Linked DNA regions of Vallitalea guaymasensis. The protein of the gene in region 2 interacts with the protein of the main gene of each other region in a pairwise test. Links are inferred from orthologs where the notes say so. Each region holds a gene or a part of one and is shown on either strand. Other genes may lie near its edges. The genes, in order: ftsZ and rlmN.

The links.
Region 1: the proteins of rlmN (region 2) and ftsZ interact in binary tests that used the Escherichia coli proteins (3 or more experiments, as listed by UniProt). The link is inferred for Vallitalea guaymasensis from one-to-one orthologs.

The regions. Positions count from the first base shown.
Region 1 is NZ_CP058561.1:5,085,639-5,092,014, forward strand. What follows is about bases 3,211-6,158. They hold ftsZ (cell division protein FtsZ), read left to right. Parts: upstream 3,211-4,099; coding sequence 4,100-5,218; downstream 5,219-6,158. Other genes in these bases: HYG85_RS21925 (cell division protein FtsQ/DivIB), read left to right, coding at 3,211-3,908; spoIIGA (sigma-E processing peptidase SpoIIGA), read left to right, coding at 5,459-6,158. Also shown: murD (UDP-N-acetylmuramoyl-L-alanine--D-glutamate ligase), read left to right, coding at 1-557; HYG85_RS21915 (FtsW/RodA/SpoVE family cell cycle protein), read left to right, coding at 567-1,721; murA (UDP-N-acetylglucosamine 1-carboxyvinyltransferase), read left to right, coding at 1,886-3,142; more of HYG85_RS21925, read left to right, coding at 3,153-3,210; more of spoIIGA, read left to right, coding at 6,159-6,376. UniProt on the Escherichia coli protein: Essential cell division protein that forms a contractile ring structure (Z ring) at the future cell division site. The regulation of the ring assembly controls the timing and the location of cell division.
Region 2 is NZ_CP058561.1:42,266-51,823, reverse strand. The notes cover bases 4,911-7,880. They hold rlmN (23S rRNA (adenine(2503)-C(2))-methyltransferase RlmN), read left to right. Parts: upstream 4,911-5,855; coding sequence 5,856-6,905; downstream 6,906-7,880. Other genes in these bases: pknB (Stk1 family PASTA domain-containing Ser/Thr kinase), read left to right, coding at 7,678-7,880; HYG85_RS00230 (Stp1/IreP family PP2C-type Ser/Thr phosphatase), read left to right, coding at 6,944-7,666; rsmB (16S rRNA (cytosine(967)-C(5))-methyltransferase RsmB), read left to right, coding at 4,911-5,830. Also shown: priA (primosomal protein N'), read left to right, coding at 36-2,267; def (peptide deformylase), read left to right, coding at 2,320-2,772; fmt (methionyl-tRNA formyltransferase), read left to right, coding at 2,789-3,724; HYG85_RS00245 (zinc metallopeptidase), read left to right, coding at 3,729-4,430; more of rsmB, read left to right, coding at 4,457-4,910; more of pknB, read left to right, coding at 7,881-9,558.

The DNA.
Region 1 (6,376 bases), 5.0 Mb from region 2 along the record:
GAGTCATAGATATAAATAAGTTAGGTGAACACAATGTTGAAAACATTATGGCGGCAGTAGCGATTACAATATGTATGCAGGTTCCTATTGATGTGATTAGTAAAGTAATAGAGAATTTTAGAGGAGTTGCCCATAGAGTTGAATATGTAACCACTGTTGAAGGTGCTAAGTATTTTAATGATTCCAAGGCAACTAATGAAGACGCAGCCATTAATGGAATAAAATCAATGAAAAGTAATACAATATTAATTGGTGGCGGTATGGATAAAGGTGGAAGTTACGATAGCTGGATACAAGCATTCGATAATAAAGTAAAAGGTTTGATTCTATTTGGTGAGACAGCATACAAGATTGAGGATGCTGCTAGAGCGAATGGATTTGAATCAATATATCAAGTAGATAACCTGAAAGAGGCAGTAGATAAGGCATATACTTTAGCTGAAAGTGGAGACAATGTTTTGTTATCACCTGCATGTGCAAGCTGGGATATGTTCAAAAACTTTGAAGAAAGAGGTAATTTATTCAAGCAATATGTAAGTGAATTAGATAAGCAATAGGGAGGGGTTATGTTGCATGAAAAAACAATCAAGAGACATCGTAAGAAGCGGTCGCTTTTAAAGAAGAAAAAAAATCAGACAGATTTTACTCTTGTTGCAATAGTGGTTATTCTTATTGTTTTTGGTATCATTATGATATATAGCTCTAGTTATTATTATAGTATTGACATGTACAATGATAGTACTCATTACCTTAAGAAGCAGATTGTATGGGGTGTTCTAGGAATTGTCGTAATGATGATTGTATCAAGAATAGACTTTCATATATTTAATAGGTTTGCTTTGTTAATTTACATAATGTCTCTAGGTTTTTTGGTTCTGGTATTACTTGTTGGTAAAGAAATAAAAGGGGCTAAGAGATGGTTGATTATTGGACCTGTCAATTTCCAGCCTTCTGAGTTTGCCAAGTTGATGATTATTATTGTTATTGCTTATATTGCATCGAAAATGGTTAGTCACTTAGATAAATATAGATTGATGATGTTCATATTATTTATTATAGGAATTCCAACAGCGTTGGTTGGTGCAACCAACATGAGTACTGCTATTGTAGTTTTTGCAATAGGTGTGGCTATTTTATTTGTGGCAGTACCCAAAGTCTACAAACTGATGTTGATTACTGCTCTGCCCGGTGCTGTAGGTGCTGTACTTGGAATATTACTGGCTGGTTATAGAGCAGATAGAGTTAAGATATGGCTTGAAGGACCGTGGACAGATCCCCTTGGAAAAGGATATCAGACTATTCAATCCTTATATGCTATTGGTACAGGTGGTTTATTTGGTACCGGGTTAGGTCAAAGTATGCAAAAAAGAGGTTTCATCCCTGAGGCACATAACGATATCATATTTTCAATAGTATGTGAAGAATTAGGTTTATTCGGAGCTTTGGCGCTTATCATTTTGTTTATCTTACTTATATGGAGATGTATGGTAATAGCTAGTAATTGTTCTGATCTTAATAGTTTGCTTATTGTTGTTGGTGTTATGGCACAGATTGGATTACAAGTAATAATTAATATCGCAGTAGTTACTAATTCAATACCTGCAACAGGTATGCCGCTGCCATTCATTAGTTATGGAGGTTCTTCATTACTATTTCTTATGGTTGAGATAGGAATGGTGCTTGGTATAGCTAGAAGATCAAAGATTAGTAAGGCGGGATAGAAAATACATAAAACAACCCGTACGTTACAATGATTAATCATTTATTATTATAATAATTTTATGTTGCTGTAATTGATTAAGGGATAAGTTATATAGTAACATAAAAGGATTAAATGAATACTATGAATTATATAGAATTGCTATTTGTGCGGAGGTCGCAGTACATGGGTAAATATATTATAGAAGGCGGATACAGTCTAAGTGGCGAAATAAAAGTGCAAGGGTCAAAGAATGCAGTTCTCCCATTACTTGCAGCTACTGTTTTAAATGAAGGGAAGACATATTTTCATAACTGTCCAAAAATATTAGATGTCTATAATATGCTAAATATATTAACTTCCATAGGGTGTACTATTGAATGGGATGGCGATGTATTGATAATCGACTCTTCCGATATAACAACTCATATAATACCAGAAAAATATGTTCAGATGATGAGATCTTCCATTATCCTATTAGGTTCTGTTCTTGGAAGATTAAAAACTGTGAAGATATCTTTCCCAGGTGGTTGTTCTATTGGAACTCGTCCAATTGATTTGCACTTGAAAGCTTTAAAGCAGATGAATGTAGATATAAAAGATAGGCATGGATTTATTGAATGTAGTACTAACGAAATAATTGGCAATAAGGTTAGTCTTGATTATCCAAGTGTTGGAGCTACTGAAAATATAATGTTGACAGCAGTACTCTCAGAAGGAATTACAACTATTAATAATGCTGCTAAAGAACCTGAAATAGTAGAATTACAAGAATTTTTATGTGAAATGGGAGCTAAGATAGAAGGGGCAGGAACAGATACAATTACCATAAAAGGTGTTAATAAGTTAAAATCAGTTGAATATAGGATAATGCCAGATAGAATAGTAGCAGGTACTTACATGTGTGCAGTTGCTGCTGCTGGAGGAGAAGTCCTACTGAAAGACGTATGTAAAGAACATCTAAACTCAACAATAACTAAAATTAATGAGATGGGATGTTTTACAAAAGAATTTGAAGATAGTATATTAATAAAAGCGCCTGAAAGACTAAAGTCGCTTGATCTCATAAGAACACAACCTTATCCGGGTTTTCCTACTGATATGCAAGCCCAGTTAATGAGTTGTCTTGTTACAGCTGACGGAACAAGTATCATAGCTGAAACAATATTTGAATCAAGGTATAAACATGTTGCAGAATTAGTCAGAATGGGTGCAGATATTATTATAGATGGAAGAATAGCAGTATTAAAGGGAGTTAACAGATTAAACGGAGCAGAAGTTTTTGCGGAAGATTTACGAGGTGGTGCAGCATTAGTACTAGCAGGCCTAGGAGCAGAAGGTAAAACTATTGTTAATAATGCTAGTCATATTTTAAGAGGATACGAGAATTTGGAAAAAGATTTAAGCTTGTTGGGAGCCAAGATAAAATACTCTTCAGATTAAAGGTGATAATATGTCTAATGTTATTTCGATGGAAAAAGTTAGAAAGCGTAAAAATAAAACAGGTAAATTTGTCTTATTAATAATTTGCTTAGTGTTTATCCTAGTTATTTTTGCCTTTCAACTTATTAATGTAAATATCATTACTGTTATAGGAAATAAAATATATAGTGAAGAGAAAATAAAAAATATAGTAGGTATTCATGAAAAGACAAATCTATTTGTATATAAGTTAGCTTCTAAAGAATTGAATTTGGAAGAATATCCATATATCGAGAATATAGATATTAAGTACCGTTCTTTTAACAATGTAGATATTGTGGTAAATGAAAAAAGTGTAATATCCTATATTCCATATATGGGTAAATATCTATGTCTTAGTAAAGACGGTACTGTTATTGATTATACAAATGATTTGCAGGTTAATATACCTATTGTGCACGGGCTATCTTTTGACCATTTTGTAATTGGGGACAAGCTATTTACAGATGATACTGACATTTTCAAATCTATTTTAGAAATTTCACATAAAATGAAAAAATTTGATTTCAAAATAGATTATATAGATTTTAATTATAATGACCCAGAACAAATTATAATAAAAATCGACAAAATATCTATATCAATCGGCAACATAAATGACATTAATAGGAAATTTGAACTATTAAAGGACTTAATAGGCAAATTGCCTGAAGGTGTGGATGGAACAATTAACTTAACTGACGCAGATAAAAGAAATATAATATTTACTCCCTATAATAGTAAATAATGACTAGGTTTGTATAAGCAAAAACTTAAATAAATTTTATTTTTACTTAAAGATGAAAAAAAAATAATGAAAATTTCAATTTTTATATTGATTAATTTTCCAAAAAAATATATTATTATGTGTAAGAGATTATGTCAATAAAATCGCTTAAATGCATATAGATTAAGAAAGATTTGTTAGGAGGAACTACTTTGCTTGAAATTAAGATGAATGAAAAGGCAAGTGTGGCAAAGATTGTTGTCATTGGAGTAGGCGGAGGTGGAAATAACGCTGTTAATAGAATGATAGAAGATAGATTGAACGGTGTTGAGTTTATAGCTGTCAATACAGATGTACAAGCTCTACAATGTTCAAAAGCTTCTGTTAAAATTCAAATAGGTGAAAAACTCACTAGAGGCCTAGGAGCTGGAGCTAATCCAGAAGTTGGTTTAAAAGCTGCTGAAGAGAGCAAAGAAGAACTATCTGAAGCTATTAAAGGCGCAGATATGGTTTTTGTAACTGCCGGTATGGGCGGTGGTACTGGTACTGGTGCAGCCCCTGTAATTACTAACATTTCTAAAGAGATGGGGATTCTTACAGTTGGTGTTGTAACAAAACCTTTTGATTTTGAAGGCAGAGTTAGAATGAAGAATGCAGATGCAGGTATAACTGCATTAAAGAAATCAGTGGATACATTAATTGTCATACCTAATCAAAAATTATTATCTATCATTGATAGAAGAACAACTGTAAAAGATGCTTTCAAGAAAGCTGACGAAATATTACAACAAGGTGTACAAGGTATTTCTGATTTGATTTATACACCAGGTATAATTAACCTTGACTTTGCTGATGTAGAAACTGTAATGTCCAATAAAGGTATTGCACATATCGGTATTGGAAAAGCTAAAGGTGATAATAAATCTGAGGAAGCTGCACAAATGGCTATTTCAAGTCCATTGCTTGAAACAACTATTGATGGAGCGAAACACATACTTATTAACATTAGTGGTGATTCAAATATGTCCATGTTCGAAGCTAATGATGCAATTCAATTAATACAGGAAGCTACAGGAAATGATTCAAATATAATCTATGGTCAGATTATCGATGATTCTCTCGAGGATGAGTTGGTAGTAACTGTAATTGCAACTGGCTTTGAAGCACCTATTTCAGAGAGTAGAACTGATACAAGTAGTAAGATAAGTTCTAAAACAAGTGAAATGGTTAGTGCTACTACTGAGCCAGAGCAAAAAGTTCAGACAGATATACATATTGACGAAAAACCTATAGATATTCCACCATTTTTACAAAGAAAAAGAAATAGATAATATTTTTAAGTGAGAGGTTATTCCTTCGGGAGTAGCCTCTTTATTTTTTGTATAAATATTTATTGTTGAAAAATATAAGAAAAAAAACAGAAATCATTTATTGTTTTTGACAAATTATTCCAATTAGCCATGCTATAATTAGCATAGCTTAAATAATATGTGAATAAAATATACTATAGTATTCATATAACAAAACCAAGAAAGCCTTGATTTATTACAAATTTGTAAAGGAGGGGGGGCGTGTATTTAGAAGTTTATATTGACATAGTCTTCATTATTAATTTGATAATGGACTATATTATACTTTGGATAGTTAAAATTCTAACTAAGAAAAATACCAAGAAGATTAGGTTATTTATTGGTGCTATGGTTGGAGCATTAATGATGTGTATCATAGTCATACTTCCTTATGATAGTTATTTTTTCAATGTTATCGTAGGATATTTGTTAACTAGTATATTATTGATATACATATCATTCAGACCTAAAAGATTAAGCGAATTTGTTAAATTAACAATTATTATGTATTTAAGCGCAATCATGCTTGGCGGTTTGATGTTTGCATTATATTACTATTCATTTATTGGAGTTGCTGTAAGCAAAGTAATAAATGGTACATACAATATGAATTTGAGAGTAGGACTATTTGTAATTTTTGGAATAATTGCAATTATCATATTTAGAATCGTTAGAAAAGTAATGTCTAGTACAATTAGGGCGAATAAAAATTTATTTGGACTTGAAATCTATATTGATGATTCTAAGATTAAGGTTAATGGCTTATTGGATACAGGTAATAATCTATACGATCCAATAACAAAAAATCCTGTTCTTATTGCAGAAAGTGAACTATTAAAAGATTTACTAAAAAAAGATTGTTATGATAAGTTGCTGAATATGTCAGGTGATTTATATAACATATCTAATTTTACTGATTTTGGTGAAAACAGTAATTTGAAATTAAGGCTTATTCCATTTTCCTCACTTGGGAATGAAAATGGAATGTTACTAGGAATTGTTGCGGATAATATATGTATTAACCTTGGTGATGAAACAAAAGATTATAGAGATGTGGTAATTGCTGTTTATGATAAAAAGCTTTCAAATGACAACAGTTACCAAGTCCTTATACATCCCGAATTAATTAGTGTACATTAG
Region 2 (9,558 bases):
GTAATTATATTGGTTTTACATAAAAGGAAGATTATATGAATAAATATGCAGATATTATTGTTGATATATCTCATTCAAAGTTAGATAGAGTATTTCAATATCGTGTCCCCCATAACTTGATGGATAAGATTGTAATTGGAACTGTTGTTGATATACCTTTTGGTAAAGGAAATAAAAATTTAAAAGGATATGTTATAGGGTTTACTGATAAACCTAACTTTGACGTGGATAAGATTAAAGACATTACAGGTGTAGCGTCAATGAACATGTCCATAGAAGCTCATCTAATCAAATTAGCTGTTTGGATGAAAGAACGATATGCATGTACCATAATATCAGCTCTTAGAACATTGATTCCAATAGGTAAAAAGGTTAATGAAAAGACACAAAAAGAAATTGTTAGAATAATTGAAGCTGATGAGTTGAAATCATATATAAAAATGTGGGATAACAAAAATTATAAGGCTTTAAGCAGAGCTGGAAATCACTTGCTTACTTGTGAAAAATGCAAGCAAAGTACTATAATTAAAAAGGCTGATATAACTCCAGCAGTACTTTCCAACTTAGAGAAAAAAGGAATTATAAAAATTAATTCAGAACGTATTTATAGAGAACCATATAATGTTAATAATATAAGAAGAAGTAAAAACAAATTACCTAATATAGAGCAGCAAAAAGTTATTAACAAGGTATTGAGTAATCTGAATAAGGAAAGTCAGGTTCATTTGATCCATGGTATTACAGGTAGTGGAAAAACAGAAGTCTACATGCAAATAATAGAAAAAGTCCTTGAGAAAGGGCAACAGGCTATAGTATTGATACCTGAAATAGCTTTGACTCCTCAGACAGTTAGAAATTTCATATCAAGATTTGGTAATCAGGTGGGTGTAATGCATAGTAAGCTATCAGCTGGTGAAAAATATGATGGTTGGAGAAGAGCAAGAGACGGTGATATATCTATTATGATAGGTCCTAGATCTGCGGTTTTCACTCCATTCAAAAAGCTTGGTATGATAATAATTGATGAAGAACACGAAATGAGTTATAAGTCAGAGGTATCACCCAAATATCACGCTAGAGAAGTAGCAATTAAAAGAGGTGAGATGACTGGTGCTGATGTGGTACTAGGTTCAGCTACACCATCTCTGGAATCATATCATTTAGCTAAAGAAGGTAAATATACTTTATTGGAATTAAAAGAAAAAGCAGCTTCAACTAATAAGTTGGATGTTAAGGTCATTGATATGCGTGAAGAATTGATTAATGGAAATAAATCAATATTTAGTGATACTCTAAGAAATGAAATACAGAATAAATTATTCAACAAAGAACAAATCATTTTGTTTTTAAATAGAAGAGGTTATTCAAGATTTGTATCTTGTAGACAATGCGGGTATGTAATTAAATGTGATAGTTGTGATATACCATATACATATCATGCTTTTGGTGATAAACTAATATGCCACTATTGTGGTAAAACAATCAATATGGTTAGTAAATGTCCTTCATGCAATTCCAAGTACATCAAGCAATTCGGAATAGGGACAGAGAAAGTGGAGTCTTATGTAAAGAAAGAATTTCCTACAGCAAGGGTCTTGAGAATGGATCTTGATACGACTACAAGAAAAAATAGTTATGATACAATATTAGGGAAGTTTAGAAATGGTGAAGCAGATATTCTTATAGGAACTCAAATGGTTGCAAAAGGTCATGATTTTCCTGATGTGACACTAGTTGGTGTTATAGCTGCTGATTTATCTCTTTATATGAGCGATTTCAGAGCTTCAGAGAGGACATTTCAATTATTGACACAGGTTACAGGCAGAGCAGGTAGAAGCAACCTACAGGGAACAGCTATAATTCAATCCTATACTCCAGAGCATTATAGCATAACCAAGTCAAAGGAACAAGATTACATTGGATTTTATGAAGCTGAGATTAAGTATAGGCAAGTAATGAATTATCCGCCATTCTCCAATTTGTTAGTGTTGTTGATTCAATCCACTAACGAAAAAGAGTTGATTAGAAGATCTTTTGAATTAAAAAATGATATATTATTAGTTGCATCCAGAATGGGACTTGAAATAATCGGTCCATCACCAGCTAATGTATCTAAAATAAAAAATAATTATAGAAGAGTGATTTTATTAAGAAGTACAGGATATAAGGAGTTGATGCAATTCATTAATAGATATATGGAAAGACTTAGTATTAAATACAAAGACATTTCAATACAAATGGATATTAATCCATTGATTTCATATTAAATAAATGTAACTGAAATAATATTAATAAAATGTTAAAAGGAGTGTTCTTATAATGGCTTTAAGACAAATAAGAATTGATGGCGACGAGATTTTAAGGAAAAATTGTAAAGAGATTAAAGAAATAACAGAAAATATAAAAGTGTTGGCTGAAGATATGATAGAAACTATGAATAGCGCTAATGGAGTTGGTCTTGCTGGACCACAAGTAGGTATTCTAAAGCAAATAGTGGTTATTGATGTTGGAGAAGGTCCAATGGTTCTGATTAACCCCAAGATCGTTAAGACAAAAGGTGAACAGCTAAATCCAGAAGGTTGTTTAAGTATTCCAGGAAAATCTGGAGAAGTTAAAAGACCTGCATATGTTAAAGCTGAAGCATTGAATCTAGATGGAGAGAAGATTGTTGTTGAAGGAAGAGAGTTATTGGCTGTAGCATTATGTCATGAAACAGACCATCTTAAGGGCAGATTATTTACTGATATAGCAGAAAACATAGTACAAGAATAAAAAAGAGGGTGAGAATTTGAAAGTAGTATTTATGGGAACTCCTGATTTTTCAGTACCTACTTTACAGGAGTTAATCAATTCTGAACATGAAGTAGTTGCTGTTGTCACTAAACCAGATAAACCAAAAGGAAGAGGTAATAAAGTTATTTCTACACCTGTAAAAGAAGTAGCAGTAAGCAATGATATAAAAGTATATCAACCACAAAAATTAAGTGAAAATGACTTTGTGGAAGCTATGGAAGAGATTAATCCGGATGTTATAGTTGTTATAGCTTTTGGTAAAATCTTACCTAAGCGAATACTTAATCTACCTAAACATGGCTGTATTAATGTACATGCTTCCTTATTACCTAAATACAGAGGGGCAGGACCTATTCAATGGTCTATAATCAACGGTGAATCTGAAACAGGTATAACAACTATGTATATGGATGTTGGGATAGATACAGGCGATATGCTTTTAAAAGAAGCTGTTAAAATTGAAGATACAGACACAGGTGGTTCATTGCATGATAAATTATCTGATGTCGGTGCAAAATTATTGATTAAAACTTTAAAAGAAGTACAAAATAATACTATAATTAGAATAAAACAAAATTCAGATGAATCAACATATGCACCTATGCTTGAAAAAAGCTTAGGAAATATTAACTGGGAGATCGAAGCTTACAAGATTGAGTTGCTTATTAGAGGATTGAATCCATGGCCTAGTGCTTATACTTATCTAGGTAATAAGATACTTAAGGTATGGGCAGGTAAAGTGATAGACGATTCATATAACGGTAAACCAGGAGAGATTGTTAATATTCAAAAAGATGGATTTGTTGTAAAATGTGGGAATCAATGTATACTGATTAAAGAAGTACAGTTGCAAGGTAAAAAAAGAATGTCTGCTGGTGCTTTTTTAAGAGGGTACAAGCTTCAAGTAGGAGAAATTCTAGGAAGGAGATGATAGCATGAGAGGAATTGGCTCATATGGTCTTTTTTATGACCCTACGTTCATTATATTGATACCTGCCATGCTTTTATCTTTGTATGCACAATCAAAGGTAGCATCTACATTCAAAAAATATTCTGGCTATAGAAATTCACGAGGATATACAGGTAAGGATGTAGCTGAAATGATATTGCGACAGGCAGGAATCTATGATGTAAGAGTAGAACATGTTAGTGGTAGATTAACTGACCACTACGATCCAAGATCAAAAGTATTAAAATTATCTGATGCAGTATATAATAATCAATCTATTGCTGCAGTTGGGGTTGCAGCGCATGAATGTGGTCATGCCATACAGCATAATACGGGATATACTTTTTTGAAGATAAGACATGCGATTTTTCCTGTTGTCAATATATCATCAAAACTTGCTTTTCCTATTATATTACTTGGTTTGATTGCAAACATTTTTTTCCTGAAATTAGGGATTATATTATTTGCAGCTGTAGTATTGTTTCAATTGGTTACTCTACCAGTTGAATTCAATGCTTCCAATCGTGCAATAGGGATATTGGAGTCAAATGCTTATCTTTCTTATGAAGAGATAGTACCTGCGAAAAAAGTTCTATCAGCAGCAGCCCTCACTTATGTTGCGGCAGCGGCAGCTTCAATATCTAGTTTGTTAAGATTATTGCTTATAGCTGGTAGAAGAAATGACTAATAAGATAAAGTTCGTCGGGGGTAGAAATGACAAAAGCGAGTAATGATAAAACGAATAAGATTAATGCTAGAAATGTAGCGTTAGAGATTATAACAAGCATATTCAAAGATAAAGCATATACGAATATTGCTATTGATAAGTATTTCAAGAATCATAATGATATATCTAAGATAGATAGGGCGTTTATTACTAGAATCGTAGAAGGTACAGTCGAACATGTAATAACTATAGATTATATAATCAATAAGTTCTCCAAGACAAAAACTAATAAAATGAAAAAAATCATTTTGTATATTTTGAGATTATCAGTCTATCAGATAAACTATATGGATAAAGTACCTGTATCTGCTGTCTGTAATGAAGCTGTCAAGTTAGCTAAAAAAAGAAAATTGGGTAATCTATCTGGATTTGTGAATGGTGTATTAAGGAATATAGCACGAAATATAGATTCAATACAATATCCTAATGAAAATGATGAACCAGTTGAATACCTATCAATAATGTATTCTTTCCCAATGTGGATTGTTGAATTGTGGTTGAAGCATTATGATTATGAAACCGTAAAAGAAATGTGTATCAATAGTAATAAAACTGTTAAAACCAATATTAGATGTAACCTAACAAAGACTAATCCAGAAGAATTAATGAAGCAGTTACAGGATTCTAATGTAGATGTGGAAAAAGGGAAGCTCCTTGATTATGCTTTGAAGATTAGTAATTATAACAATATCAGAGGTTTGGAGGCTTTTAATCAAGGTAAATTTACAGTACAGGATGAAAGTTCCATGTTAGTGGCTCAATTGGCAAATCCAAATAAGGATATGTTAGTCATTGATGTATGTGCTGCTCCTGGAGGAAAAACAACTCATTTTGCAGAAAAGATGAATAATGCTGGAAGTGTTGTCTCTAGAGACATTTATCCGAAAAAATTACAGTTGATTGCTGAAAATGTAAAAAGATTACAGTTGAATAATGTTGATATAAAAGAGTATAATGCATTAGAGATTGATAGTTCAATGATAGAAAAGGCTGATATAGTAATAGCAGATGTTCCATGTTCAGGACTTGGAATAATAAGAAAGAAACCTGATATTAAATATAATGTAGAAAGAAAAGATATAAATGATCTGATTGATATTCAAAGGAATATATTAAAAGTTGTTTGCAAATATGTAAAAACAGGTGGTATACTTATGTATAGCACATGTACTGTTAATCCAGAAGAAAACATAAAGAATGTTAATTGGTTCACTGATAATTTCCCTTTTGAATTAGTTGATTTTGAGGATAATTTACCTGATACAATCAATAATAACAAAAAGGGGTATATTCAATTATTACCTGGATTTTATGATACAGATGGTTTCTTCATAGCTAAGCTAAGAAGAATTGGTAATTAGAACATAATGGAAGGAATATTAGAATTTGAATGATAAGGTTGATATTTTATCAATGTCCATGGATGAATTGATAGAATTTATGGAAAAAATAGGTGAAAAGAAATTTAGGGCTAAGCAGATATATGAGTGGTTACATGAAAAAAGAGTATCCTCTTTTACTGAGATGACCAATATATCTAAGGCATTACAAGATAAATTAGCTGTTAACTGCGATATAGTAACGCTTCGTGAAGTTAAAAAATTAGAGTCAAAAGATGGAACTAGAAAGTATCTGTTTGAATTAAATGATCATCATGTAGTTGAGAGTGTTTTCATGTCTTATAAGCATGGTAATTCAGTATGTATATCTTCTCAGGTTGGATGTAGGATGGGATGTAAATTCTGTGCATCAACTATTGGGGGATTAAAAAGGAATTTGACAGTTTCTGAGATGCTGGGACAAGTATATGAAATAAACAGAATAAGCGGTCAGAGAATATCTAATATAGTTATTATGGGGACTGGTGAGCCTTTAGATAATTATGATGTTCTGATAAAGTTTATTAAGATTATAAACTCAGAAGAAGGAATGAATATTAGTCAAAGAAACATTACTGTATCTACTTGTGGTATCATTGAAAAGATTAATGATATAGCCGATGAAAATTTAAAGATCACTTTGGCTATATCATTACATGCTCCCAATAATTCAATTAGAAAAACCATGATGCCTATTGCTAATGCATATGACTATGATTTATTAATTGAGGCATGTAAAGATTATGTTAAAAAAACTAAGAGAAGAATTACATTCGAATATAGTTTGGTAAAAGGTGTTAATGATGGGATTGAATGTGCTAAGGAACTATCAAAAGTATTAAAAGGAATTTTATGTCATGTCAATCTAATACCAGTTAATCAAGTAGAAGAAAGAAGCTACAGGCATAGCAGTAAAGACACTATACTAGCCTTCAAAAATGTATTGGAAAAACATAAAATACCTACTACTATTAGACGAGAATTGGGAAGCGACATTGATGCAGCATGTGGACAGCTTAGAAGAAGTTACACTAAAGACAAAAATAAGGAAGTATAAATTATTTTAATAAACAGGTAATACTTATAGGAGGTTATATGAAAGCTATAGGGAAAACCCATAAAGGGAAAATAAGGAATATAAATCAAGATAGTTTTTACATTTCTAATGAAAAAATTGGAAACCTTCCTAATCTTTATATAATTGCTGATGGGATGGGTGGACATAAAGCGGGAGAGTATGCTTCAATGTGTGCTGTTGAAGAATTCGTTGGTTATGTTAAGAAAAATGAATACCCACATATTACAGATACTTTTATTAATGGTATAAATTACATAAATGAAATAATTCATAATAAATCATTGGCAGATGAGAATTTTTTCGGTATGGGCACAACATTCATTGTTTGTTCAGTTGAAGATAATAAATTATTTGTTGCTAATGTTGGAGATAGTAGATTATATTTAATCAATAATGCTATTAATCAAATAACAGAAGATCATTCGTTAGTTGAAGAAATGATTAAATCTGGTAAACTATCAAGAGGTCAAAGTAAAAATCATCCAAATAAAAATATTATTACTAGGGCTGTTGGTGCAGATGAAACTGTAAAATGTGATATATTTACCTTGAACATAACTAGTGAGGAATTTATCCTAATGTGTTCAGATGGTTTGACCAATATGTTAGAAGATGATACAATTCTCCAAGTGGTCGGTTCTGATAAAAAACTTGATGAAAAGCTTGATGAACTGATTGAACTTGCTCTGAATAATGGAGGAACTGATAATATAGCAGCTGTATTAATAAAAGGGGAATGAGGTGACATGGTATGTTGCAGCCAGGAGTAATTTTAAGTGGTAGATATGAAATAATTGAAAAAGTTGGTTCAGGCGGTATGTCTATTGTATATAAAGCTAAATGTAATAAGCTGGAGAGATTTGTAGCCATAAAAGTTCTAAGAGATGAATTTTGCTTGGATGAAGAATTTGTCAGAAGATTCAAAGTGGAGGCTCAATCAGCAGCTAGTTTATCACATCATAATATTGTTAATATATATGACGTAGGAAATGATAAAAATATTTATTATATAGTAATGGAATTATTGGAAGGAATTACCCTAAAGGAGTATATTAAGAATAATGCGCCATTATCTGATGCTGAGACTATCAAAATTGCTGCGTCTATTGCTTCAGCGTTAGAACATGCACATGAAAATCATATTATACATAGGGACATCAAGCCACAAAATATCATCATTACAAAAGATGGTATTGCAAAAGTAGCTGATTTTGGTATTGCCAGAGTAGCTACAGATAAGACTATTGTAGCCCCTACTAATGCAAGTGGTTCAGTTCACTATATATCTCCAGAACAAGCCAGAGGTGGCTTTTGTGACGAAAAAAGTGATTTGTATTCACTAGGTATTACTATGTATGAGATGGCTACAGGAACCTTGCCTTATCAAGCTGAAAGTCCAGTTTCAGTAGCTCTTCTTCACATAAATGAAGATCTGCCAAGTCCAAGAGAGAAAAATCCTGATATTACTAAATGCCTGGAATCAATTATAATCAAGGCTACTTTAAAGAAAACTGAATTCAGATATTCCAGTGCAGATGAGTTGATGGAAGATCTGAAAAAAGCGAATATATCACCTGAAGAAGATTTTGTTGACATAAAGGTAGTTGATGATTCACCTACCCTCTTTATGTCTGATAATGATATGAAAAAAATATGGAAAGAAAAAGAAAATAATACTGTTACCGAGAAAAAATCCAATCTTGAGAAAGTTGTGGTTTTTCTAGGAGTGGTTTCGGCTATTGTTTTGGTGTCAATAGTTTCTTATTTTGTATTTAATAGTATAAAAGCCAGATTGCAGCCAGTAGAAGTGTTAATACCTGATGTACAGGGTATGTTGCTGTCTGATGCAAAAAAATTATTGGAAGACAAGCATTTAACAATCGATGTTACAGAAAGAGCATATGATGATACTTATGATGTGGATAAGATTATTTCACAGATTCCAGAAGAAAATACAGTTGCTGAAAAAGACCAGATTGTAAAATTAACTGTAAGCAAAGGAATAGAGACTTTTGAAGTTCCTGATGTTCTAAGTGTAAAATTTACTACAGCACAAAGTATTATACAGGGAAGAAATCTTACTTATAAGATAGAAAGAGAATATCATGATTCTATACCTCTTGGTATTGTAATAAGGCAATATCCTGATAAGGGAACCAAATTAAAAAAAGGTGAAGTTGTCACTATTTTTGTAAGTAAAGGTAAAGAAGAAAAAACAGTTTTTGTACCTAATTTGAAGGACTTGACTGAACAGCAAGCCAGGAATAAGTTGACCGAGGCTAATCTAGAAATAGGAAGTGTAACTAAGATTAACCATGATACAGTGGCTAAAGGTAAAGTTATCAGCCAGACCGTTGATCCAGGGGAAGAAGTAAAAGAAAACTATGTTATAGATATTGCTGTAAGTCTAGGCAAAAAAATTAGATATTACCATACTGAAACTATAAATAATATATTTGACCCTAATCAGACTGAAGGTCAGTTGAAAGCAGTTCTAGTTATTAATGGCAAGGAAAATGTTGTGTTCAATAAATTGGTTAAAAGTGAAGATTTCCCATTGCCAATTATTGTTTCTGGTGAGGGAGATGCAATCATTAAGATTTACCTTAATGATGTGTACCAGTATGAAAAC